One region of the Endozoicomonas sp. ALE010 genome, then DNA from elsewhere that is predicted to be linked to it. Evidence: predicted binding sites of a transcription regulator. Region 1 holds the regulator's gene; the other holds the start of a gene.

Region 1 (4,336 bases):
GCCAGCGTCCTTAAAATTTCAAGATGTTCCTGGTTTTCGCCTTCTGGCACGATCAGCGCGAATACCAGATCAACGGGCTCACGGTCCACCGCATCAAAATCAACCGGTTCCGCCAGTCGTATAAAAAGACCGATAGGCTCCGGGCAGGCTTTGCAACGACAGTGGGGAATAGCCACGCCATCACCCAGTCCGGTGGTGCCAAGACGCTCCCGGGCAACCAGCGCTTCAAACAGTTCTTTGGCATTGATTTCGGGGGCATCGCTGCTGATGCGTTCAGCGATAAATTCCAGGATTTTCTTTTTGCTGGCCCCGTGCACCCCGTCAAGGGTGCGCTCGGGGGTTAGGATGCGGTGAATAATCATGCTGAATAAGAATGGCAACCTGATAAATCAAAGGGCATGGCCACTGGCACCCTGTTGCCTGTCCAGGGCTTTCTCTTTTCGTTTAACCAGCTGCCGATCCAACTTGTCCGAGAGCAGGTCAATGGCTGCGTACATGTCTTCGTGCTCGGCGGTGGCATTAATCTCGGCCCCGCGGGTATGCAAAACGGCTTCTGCTTTCTGCACCAGCTTTTCGACGCTCAGGGTCACCTGTACATTGGTGATATGGTCAAAATGTGAACCAAGACGCTCCAGTCTTTTGATCACATAGTCGTGCAGAGCTTCTGTTACCTCGACATGATGCCCACTGATGTTGACTTGCATGTAACGCTCTCCTGAATCCCATTATCCAGATAATCACCAGTCCGCGGGATTTTTCGTACTGGCTGAGTTCGATTCTATCACTGTCGGTGCAGCTTGGAATGCCCTGAGACAAAAAAAACTGCTTTTTGAACGGTGTATCAACGGAGCTTGTGTAAAAAATTCCGGAACACTGTTTCAATGTGATTGATGGGCGTCCCTTATCAATACCTATCAATGACATCCAAACTCCATTCGTCCTGAGCGGAGTCGAAGGGCGTAAGCACCATGCCCTGAATAAAGACTGTGCCAATCACCTTCCGTCCGTGCATCCAAGCGGAGCCGAAGGACGCTCAGGGTAAACGGAGATTGCACACATCAAACTCCTCAAAATGATGTACTAAGGCACTAACTGCTTACGCTCATTGGATGGCGGAATATTCATGGACTCACGGTATTTGGCAATGGTGCGCCTTGCTACCTTGATGCCCTGATCCCCCAGAATCGCTGCAATTTTATTGTCACTGAGGGGCTTGCGCGGTGTCTCTTCAGCAATAAGTTTGCGGATATGGGCCCGAATGGCCGTGGAGGAACACTCCCCCCCTTCCGTGGTGCTGACATGGCTGGAAAAAAAGTACTTCAGCTCGTAAACACCCCGGGGAGTATGCATGTACTTCTGAGTAGTGACCCGGGATATCGTCGACTCATGCATCCCCACCGCCTCGGCAATATCCGCCAGCACCAGGGGTTTCATGGCTTCATCCCCTTTTTCCAGGAACTCCTGCTGATAGGTAATAATCTGGCTCGCCACTTTCATCAATGTTTCATTGCGACTTTGCAGGTTTTTCAAAAACCAGCGGGCTTCTTGCAGATGGTTCTTCATGAACACATTGTCGCGGCTGTTATTGGCTCTCTGAACCATGGACGCATAATTATTATTAATACGCAGTTTGGGCAGGGCGTCGGAATTCAGTTCCACCGTCCAGCGTTCCCTGATTTTCCGGACGGATATATCCGGAACCACATATTCGGCTTCTGTCTGATCAATGGTGCTGCCGGGTTTTGGGTGGAAGCTCTGAATCAGGCTGAGGGCTTCTCGCAGCTGGTCTTCTTTCAGTTTGGCATGACGCATGATGCTGGCATAATCACGGGTGCCAAGGGACTCAAGGTAACGGGTGAGCAGTTTTTCTGCATTGTTGAAATGGGGTGTTGAGGGCGGCAGCTGACGAAGTTGAACCAACAGGCACTCTCTAAGGTCAACACTGCCACAACCCACCGGATCGAATTGTTGCACCCGGTGTTGCAGCACATGGATCTCTTCAATCTCCAGATCGTCCAGTTGGGATTGAAGAGAGACAAACAGGTCATCCAGCGTGCAGGTTAAATACCCATCCGGATTAACCGCCTCGATGATCGCCAGACCAATCAGCCGGTCCCGGTCGCTCATGGGCACCATATCCAGTTGCCATTCCAGGTGATCCTGAAGTGACTCCACAGCGGAGGATTTTGCCAGGGGGTCATAATCATCGTCACCGCTGCTGGCCGGCAGGCTGGAATACACGTCGTCCCAGGCGGAGTCCACGGGCAGTTCATTGGGAATGCTGTCTGACCATTCCGCCATCTCCTGAGGCTCAGGTTCTGAGGCTTTTTCGCTCAGATCAACGAGCTCTTCCCGTCCTTCAGTGCTGCTGGCGGTGTCCTCTGTCTGGCTATCGTCGGACTCCAGCATGGGGTTGGACTCCAGGGCCTCCTGAATCTCCTGCTGAAGATCCAGGGTCGATAGCTGTAGCAGCCGGATGGCCTGTTGCAGCTGCGGCGTCATGGTCAACTGCTGGCCCATCTTGAGCTGTAAGGAAGGCTTCATAGGCAACCGTATACCTTTACTTCGTTGTCCGTGGAGGCTGCAGAGGCTTACTCTCCATGTGCGGCTGATTATAAACCCATAGACGTTTCTGAAACCATAGCTTTAGCAAAAAATGTGCAAAGATTGAATACGATGAAATTACGTGTGTTTTTGTGTGGCTTATAAGCGCTTTCCGCCTTTAAAGTTCGGTCATAACGACTGTCAGAATGGTTAAAAAAAACTACCCGATCATTATTTGACATTGGTCATTTACAACCAAAAGTTCAAGAAATAACCTGCGCGAAATTTAGCCATTTTCAGGATTCCCCTGTGGATATACTCATCGTCATACCCGTAGTTGCACTGGTTATATACGCCATCGTGAAGAACTACAGTGCATCAGCCTCGCTGGCTATTGCCGGTATTGTCCTGCTAAGTGCCGCCGCGTTGATGGGGATAAAAGACATTCTGCCAGCGGCCAAGGCCACCGGTTTTATCCCCTTTGACCTGTTTCAACTGATGAACACGGTATTCAGCTTCCGCATGGCCAGCCTGGGTCTGACCATCATGGCCTGTGGTGGTTTTGCCAGCTACATGTCCCATATCGGTGCCTCAGAAGCGCTGGTTCGACTGGCCGTTAAGCCCATCAGCCGTTTTCGCTCACCTTATATGGTACTGGCACTGTGTTATCTGCTCAGTGTTGTGCTGCAAATGTTCGTCACCTCGGCAACGGGTCTCGGTTTGCTGTTGATGGTGACGCTGTATCCGGTGCTGAGAAATATCGGTTTAAGCCCGGCTTCAGCGGTTGCCGTGATCGCTTCTCCGGCGGCGTTTGAAATCGGTGTCACCCAGGTGAATGCCAACTTTGCCGCCAGCCAGTCCGGACTGGAAATTACCGAATACTTCCTGGATTATCAGGCCTGGATCACCGTCCCCATGGCGCTGGTGGCGGCGGCCCTGCACTTTGTCTGGCAGCGTCGGTGTGACCTGAAAGATGGCTACAGGGTTGCCGAGCATGTGGGCGAGGGCATCGAACATACAGACGGTGACAAGAAAGACCCGGCCCCGGCATTCTATGCGCTGCTGCCCATGATTCCTTTCTTCCTGTTGTTGATCTTTTCCAAAATGATGGTGTCGTCCATCAAAATGAACCTGGTCATGGCCATGCTGATCAGCGTATTTGCCGGCATGTTCTGTGAAGTGATCCGTACCCGGAAAATGAAACAGTCCCTTGATGGCTTTGATCAATTCCTCAATGGTATGGGTGCTGTTTTTGGTCCGGTGGTAGGTCTGATTATCGGTGCTGAAATTTTTGCCACAGGGTTAAAACATATTGGTGCCATTGACTCCCTGCTCGGTTCTGCCCAGGGGCTGGGTATCGGTGCTGCCGGTATGACGCTGTTTATGGCCATGCTGATTGCTGTTGCGGCCATTATGATGGGCTCTGGCAATGCAGCCTTCCTGTCATTTGCCACCCTGGCACCAGAAGTTGCCAAAAGCTTTGGTGTGCCTGCGGTGGCCATGCTGCTGCCCATGAACTTTGCCGCTTCCATGGGCCGTTCCATGTCCCCCATCTCGGCGGTCATTATGGCCTGTGCCGGTATTGCCAAAATCTCACCGTTTGAAGTGGTGAAAAGAACCTCGGTACCGATGATTGGTGCGTTTGTGGTTGGTATGGCGCTGCATCTGATTTTGTTTGTCTGATCCTTTTCTCCCCCGCCTGGCGGGGGCGTTTTTTTAATATGATCCTGCGTTGCTCTAGTTCAGGAAAGCCCTGATACCCGACATCCCGCTCAGTGCAGCATGGGTACCA
Region 2 (4,336 bases), on a different contig from region 1:
CATTCAGGGTTTTATTAAGACCGATGGCGATACCCAGGGGGATGGCAACCAGGGCTGCCAGCAGAAAACCACTCATTACGGTGACCAGGCTGGTAACGATCTGATCAAGAAAGGTTTCCTTGCCAGTATAGGCCCGGATTTTTGGCACATAGTCAGGGTCTTTGGCGACACGGGCAGCATTGCGTTTTTCCTGCCGCTGATAGAAGGCTTCTGCCTTTTCCCGTTCGGTGACATGCTCCTGGTAGAGGGAGCCAAACTGCTCCCACACCGCCACTGGCCCGGGAAATTTGCCCAGCGAGGTATCAATATTCTGCGCAGCGCCAGACCAGATCAGCAGAAAGACGACGATGCCAATGATGGGCATCAGTACCGTGCTGAACACTTTACCGGGATTCACCGTAATGCCCAGCCCGGCAAGAAAAGACAACGGTGATGACTTGCTCTCATTGACTGACTGACTGACAACCGAGGCATCCGTCATAATCCACTCTCCCTCACTTCCCTTAAAAAAAGGTAACAGGATCAAATCCTGTCACCCTGCTTCAGACCGATGTTGAACTGGTTGATGTAGTCGTTTGGCTTTTTGCCGTTATAGACCAGGTTGTCGATAAAGTGTGTCTGTGGATCACGGAAGCCATCTTCTGACTCGAAGTCCGGAAAGTCCTGCAACTTAACCAGTGCTTCATCCACCAGCGACAGTGCCGCTTTTTCATAGATATCCGGGCGATAGACTTTGGCAGCCAGCTCTTTGTACCACTCATCGCTCTTGTCTTCTGCAATCTGCCCCCAGCGGCGCATTTGGGTGAGATACCAGATCGCATCGGAGTAATAGGGGTAAGTGGCGTTGTAGCGGAAGAACACATTGAAATCTTCTACTGGTCGTTTGTCGCCTTTCTCGTACTCAAAGGTACCGGTCATACTGTTGGCAATGACTTCATAATCAGCGCCAACATAGTTGGATTGTGACAGGATTTTCACCGCCTCAGGCCGGTTGGCATTATCGTTGGCATCCAGCCACTGGGCTGCACGGATCAGGGCCCGTGTCAGGCGTATGGTGGTATTGGGGTATTTGTTATAAAACTCCTCGGTAATCCCGAACACCTTCTCTGGGTTGTTTTTCCAGATCTCATAATCGGTCACCACTGGCACGCCGATATTCTTGAAGACCGCCTGCTGATTCCAGGGTTCGCCGACACAGTAACCATAGATAGTGCCAGCCTCCATGGTGGATGGCATCTGTGGTGGTGGTGTGACGGAGAGCAGGGCATCGGCATCGATCTGGCCAGAGGTATCCCCTTTATGGGGCGCATAAAATCCGGGGTGAATACCACCGGCGGCCAGCCAGTAACGAAGTTCATAATTGTGGGTAGAGACGGGAAAAACCATCCCCATATTAAACGGCTTGCCTTCAGACTGGAATTTCTCAACCACCGGTTTCAGGGCATCCGCCTTGATCGGGTGCTGGGGTCGGCCATCGGCCATTTTGGGGATATTGGGTTTCATCTGGGCCCAGATCTCATTGGACACCGTAATCCCGTTACCATTCAGGTCCATCGAGAATGGCGTAATGATATTGGCCTTGGTACCGAAGCCCATGGTGGCCGCCAGAGGCTGTCCAGCCAGCATATGGGCACCATCCAGACGCCCGTCAATCACGCCATCAAGCAGCACCTTCCAGTTTGCCTGGGCTTCGATGGTGACGTAGAGCCCTTCATCTTCAAAAAAGCCCTTCTCGTAAGCAATGGCAATGGGTGCCATATCGGTCAGCTTGATAAAGCCAATGGTCAGCTCTTCCTTTTCCGGATAGCCAAGCTCAAAGTCTGCCTTGGCGCTGGCTTGCCCGGTGAAAGCACTCACCCCCATGACGGCACTGATGGCAGCAACCTTACCTAACCTAACCGATGCCTTCTTAAAAGGCTTGAACCACTTCATTATTCCCCTCCCCTGTATAACTGATCTCTCTGCCTTGAACTGTGATCACCGTAATCAGGCATCACTCTTTTCCGGTATCAGTCAACGCACAGAGATCGACTGCCGGTGGTTGAGCAGAAAACATGCCAAATACCAGAAAACCTGATAACCAGCTGAATTTACTAGTGTTAGTTTATTCTGGCGGACAAATACCCTGCCTGTTTAAGCCCGTAAGAAAACTTCAGAGATAGCAACAACGGTGCAGCTACATCCGCTGCCCCCCAGAGCTTGCACTAATCTGGAACATCGCCACCGCATGCCCCGGTTACAAACCTCTTACATTTGAATACTGGTTTTGCCAGAGCGGAGTTGCTATAACGTTTTCCAGTTATGGAACCGAAATATGGATCAGGAAACTATGTCCAGTCTGGCAAACCTCCTTGAAAACAATAACCAATGGTCCAAGTCCATTCGTGAAGAAAAGCCCGGCTTTTTTGAACAACTCTCTGAGCAGCAGGCACCCAAGTATCTCTGGATCGGGTGTGCCGACAGTCGGGTCCCTGCCAACGAAATCGTCGGCCTCCTTCCGGGCGAACTGTTTGTGCACCGAAACGTGGCCAATGTGGTGGTTCATACCGACCTGAACTGTCTGTCAGTCCTCCAATATGCTGTGGACTACCTGAAGGTAGAGCACATTATTGTGACGGGGCATTACGGCTGTGGCGGTGTGCGCGAAGCCATGAACAACTCCAAACTGGGGCTGATCGATAACTGGCTCAGGCATGTGCAGGACGTTAAGAAGAAGCACACTGAGCTGCTTGAGAACGCTGGCAGTGATGATGAGCAGTTTCAGAGAATGTGTGAACTGAACGTTCTGGAGCAGGTGCTGAACGTCTGTCAGACAACCATCGTTCAGGATGCCTGGGATCGCGGCCAGAAACTGACCGTAAACAGCTGGGTTTATGGTTTGAAAGATGGCCTGGTCAGGGATCTCGGTCTGAGCGTTGGTTCCAATGAAGACATCGATGTGCAGTACCCGGCAGCGATTGAGAGCATCGCCAGTAAGCTGGAAGGGTGATTGCCTGCTCTTAACATCTGTTGGCAGTAGACGGGGGCGGGTCGCAAGATGCATTGTGATCCGCTTTCATCGAGTCATATAATTTGCTGGCTCCTGAAATTTGCCAGCCTTTTGTCCTACATGATGATTGTATTATCAATCCCATCACATCATCGCCTCTGCCTCTTGATTATCCCTATCCTGCATCGGCCCCTCTGCTTCAACAGCTCGACTATACACGTCATCGTCATAGTAATATCCGGTATTTTTATCCACTACAGCGCCATGGTTAAAAACCCCACTGCGAATATATGGGGAGCAAGCAGCGGCAATGATGCCTATACCCGCGCCGACGGACACATCAATAACATCATGTTTGGCCGCCAGAACCCTTAGTGCCCCAGCCAGGGCTCCAAAACCCATGGCACCCGCAAAGGCAATAAGTCGCTTCCCGGCCGGTGAAGAAAGCGGCTGGTTTGAGAAGACTGCCATTTTTGACAGCAAGCGCTTGAAGGCGGGGGAAGACATCGCCGCAGTATCTATAATGTTAAGGACAACCTGCGACCAGGCAATAGCCGAAACTGACGCATGCCCCGAGGGCATGGCCTTGAAATCATCCGGATCCATACACAGATTTCCATGGATATAGTCAGGATTCAGGACATAGGGACGTTCTCTATCAATTTTCATTTTCATATAATCAACAATACCGGCGACACTTGCCACCAAGACCAGGGATTTCACCACTTCACTGGCCTCTGTACGGAACATTTTTTTCGCCAGCTCCTTGAAATTATTTTCCATACGACCCGGTTCCGGCACCTGCTCACTTGACTGTTTACCGGAATACAGCCGCGCTACGAATCTGGCAATGTGGCTGGCAAGCAGCGTCGCACAGCCACCATACAATACAACATCACTTGCCCCATCGGCCCACTCCACTTCCGGCTCAGGAAAACCCAGGTGAGGATTCGCCGACAGTGTTCCATTTCGTGAACCTGAAGGCCCCCATTCACACCCGTTAGCAGTGGGCAGGCTATTGATGATCAGTAAGGAATAAACAACAGGTACCGCAGACATCAGGCGAGTCATGAGGCGATTGCCCCCTTCCTGTGCCTGTCGGAGCCAGAGTTGGTCATCCGCCCCGGCCCGTTGCAATATAGACGTGACCCCGGATCTGAGGACAGCACCAAATCCTCTGAACTGTTTGGCATCATCAGGCTTATCGATGGACTGGTCAAAAGCGTTTTCTGAAACGTCACGACACGCTTGCAATGGTGTTGTTGAGACAATATTCATAAGCAAAGATCTAACTTTATCTGCCTACTCGTTAGTCTCGGATTGCCATCACAAAGTTCCTTGCCTGAA

Evidence for each region. The regulator sigma-54, encoded in region 1, starts transcription at its own class of promoters, with help from an activator protein. The targets are predictions, from matches to a motif close to TGGCACNNNNNTTGCTNT.
Region 2: ACO6UY_RS18185 (CmpA/NrtA family ABC transporter substrate-binding protein) is a predicted target of sigma-54. The motif match lies at 2,043-2,060, and genes of this name have one in related genera.

Annotation. Positions count from the first base shown of each region.
Region 1 is NZ_JBLYNV010000016.1:76,446-80,781, forward strand. Features, by position in the region: gene ACO6UY_RS09325 (PTS sugar transporter subunit IIA) at 1-362, opposite strand, end outside; gene hpf (ribosome hibernation-promoting factor, HPF/YfiA family) at 390-704, opposite strand; gene ACO6UY_RS09335 (RNA polymerase factor sigma-54) at 1,081-2,544, opposite strand; gene dcuC (C4-dicarboxylate transporter DcuC) at 2,854-4,227, shown strand; gene ACO6UY_RS09345 (hypothetical protein) at 4,317-4,336, opposite strand, start outside.
Region 2 is NZ_JBLYNV010000051.1:22,574-26,909, reverse strand. Features, by position in the region: gene ACO6UY_RS18190 (ABC transporter permease) at 1-481, opposite strand, end outside; gene ACO6UY_RS18185 (CmpA/NrtA family ABC transporter substrate-binding protein) at 523-1,932, opposite strand; gene can (carbonate dehydratase) at 2,315-2,989, shown strand; gene ACO6UY_RS18175 (phosphatase PAP2 family protein) at 3,134-4,267, opposite strand.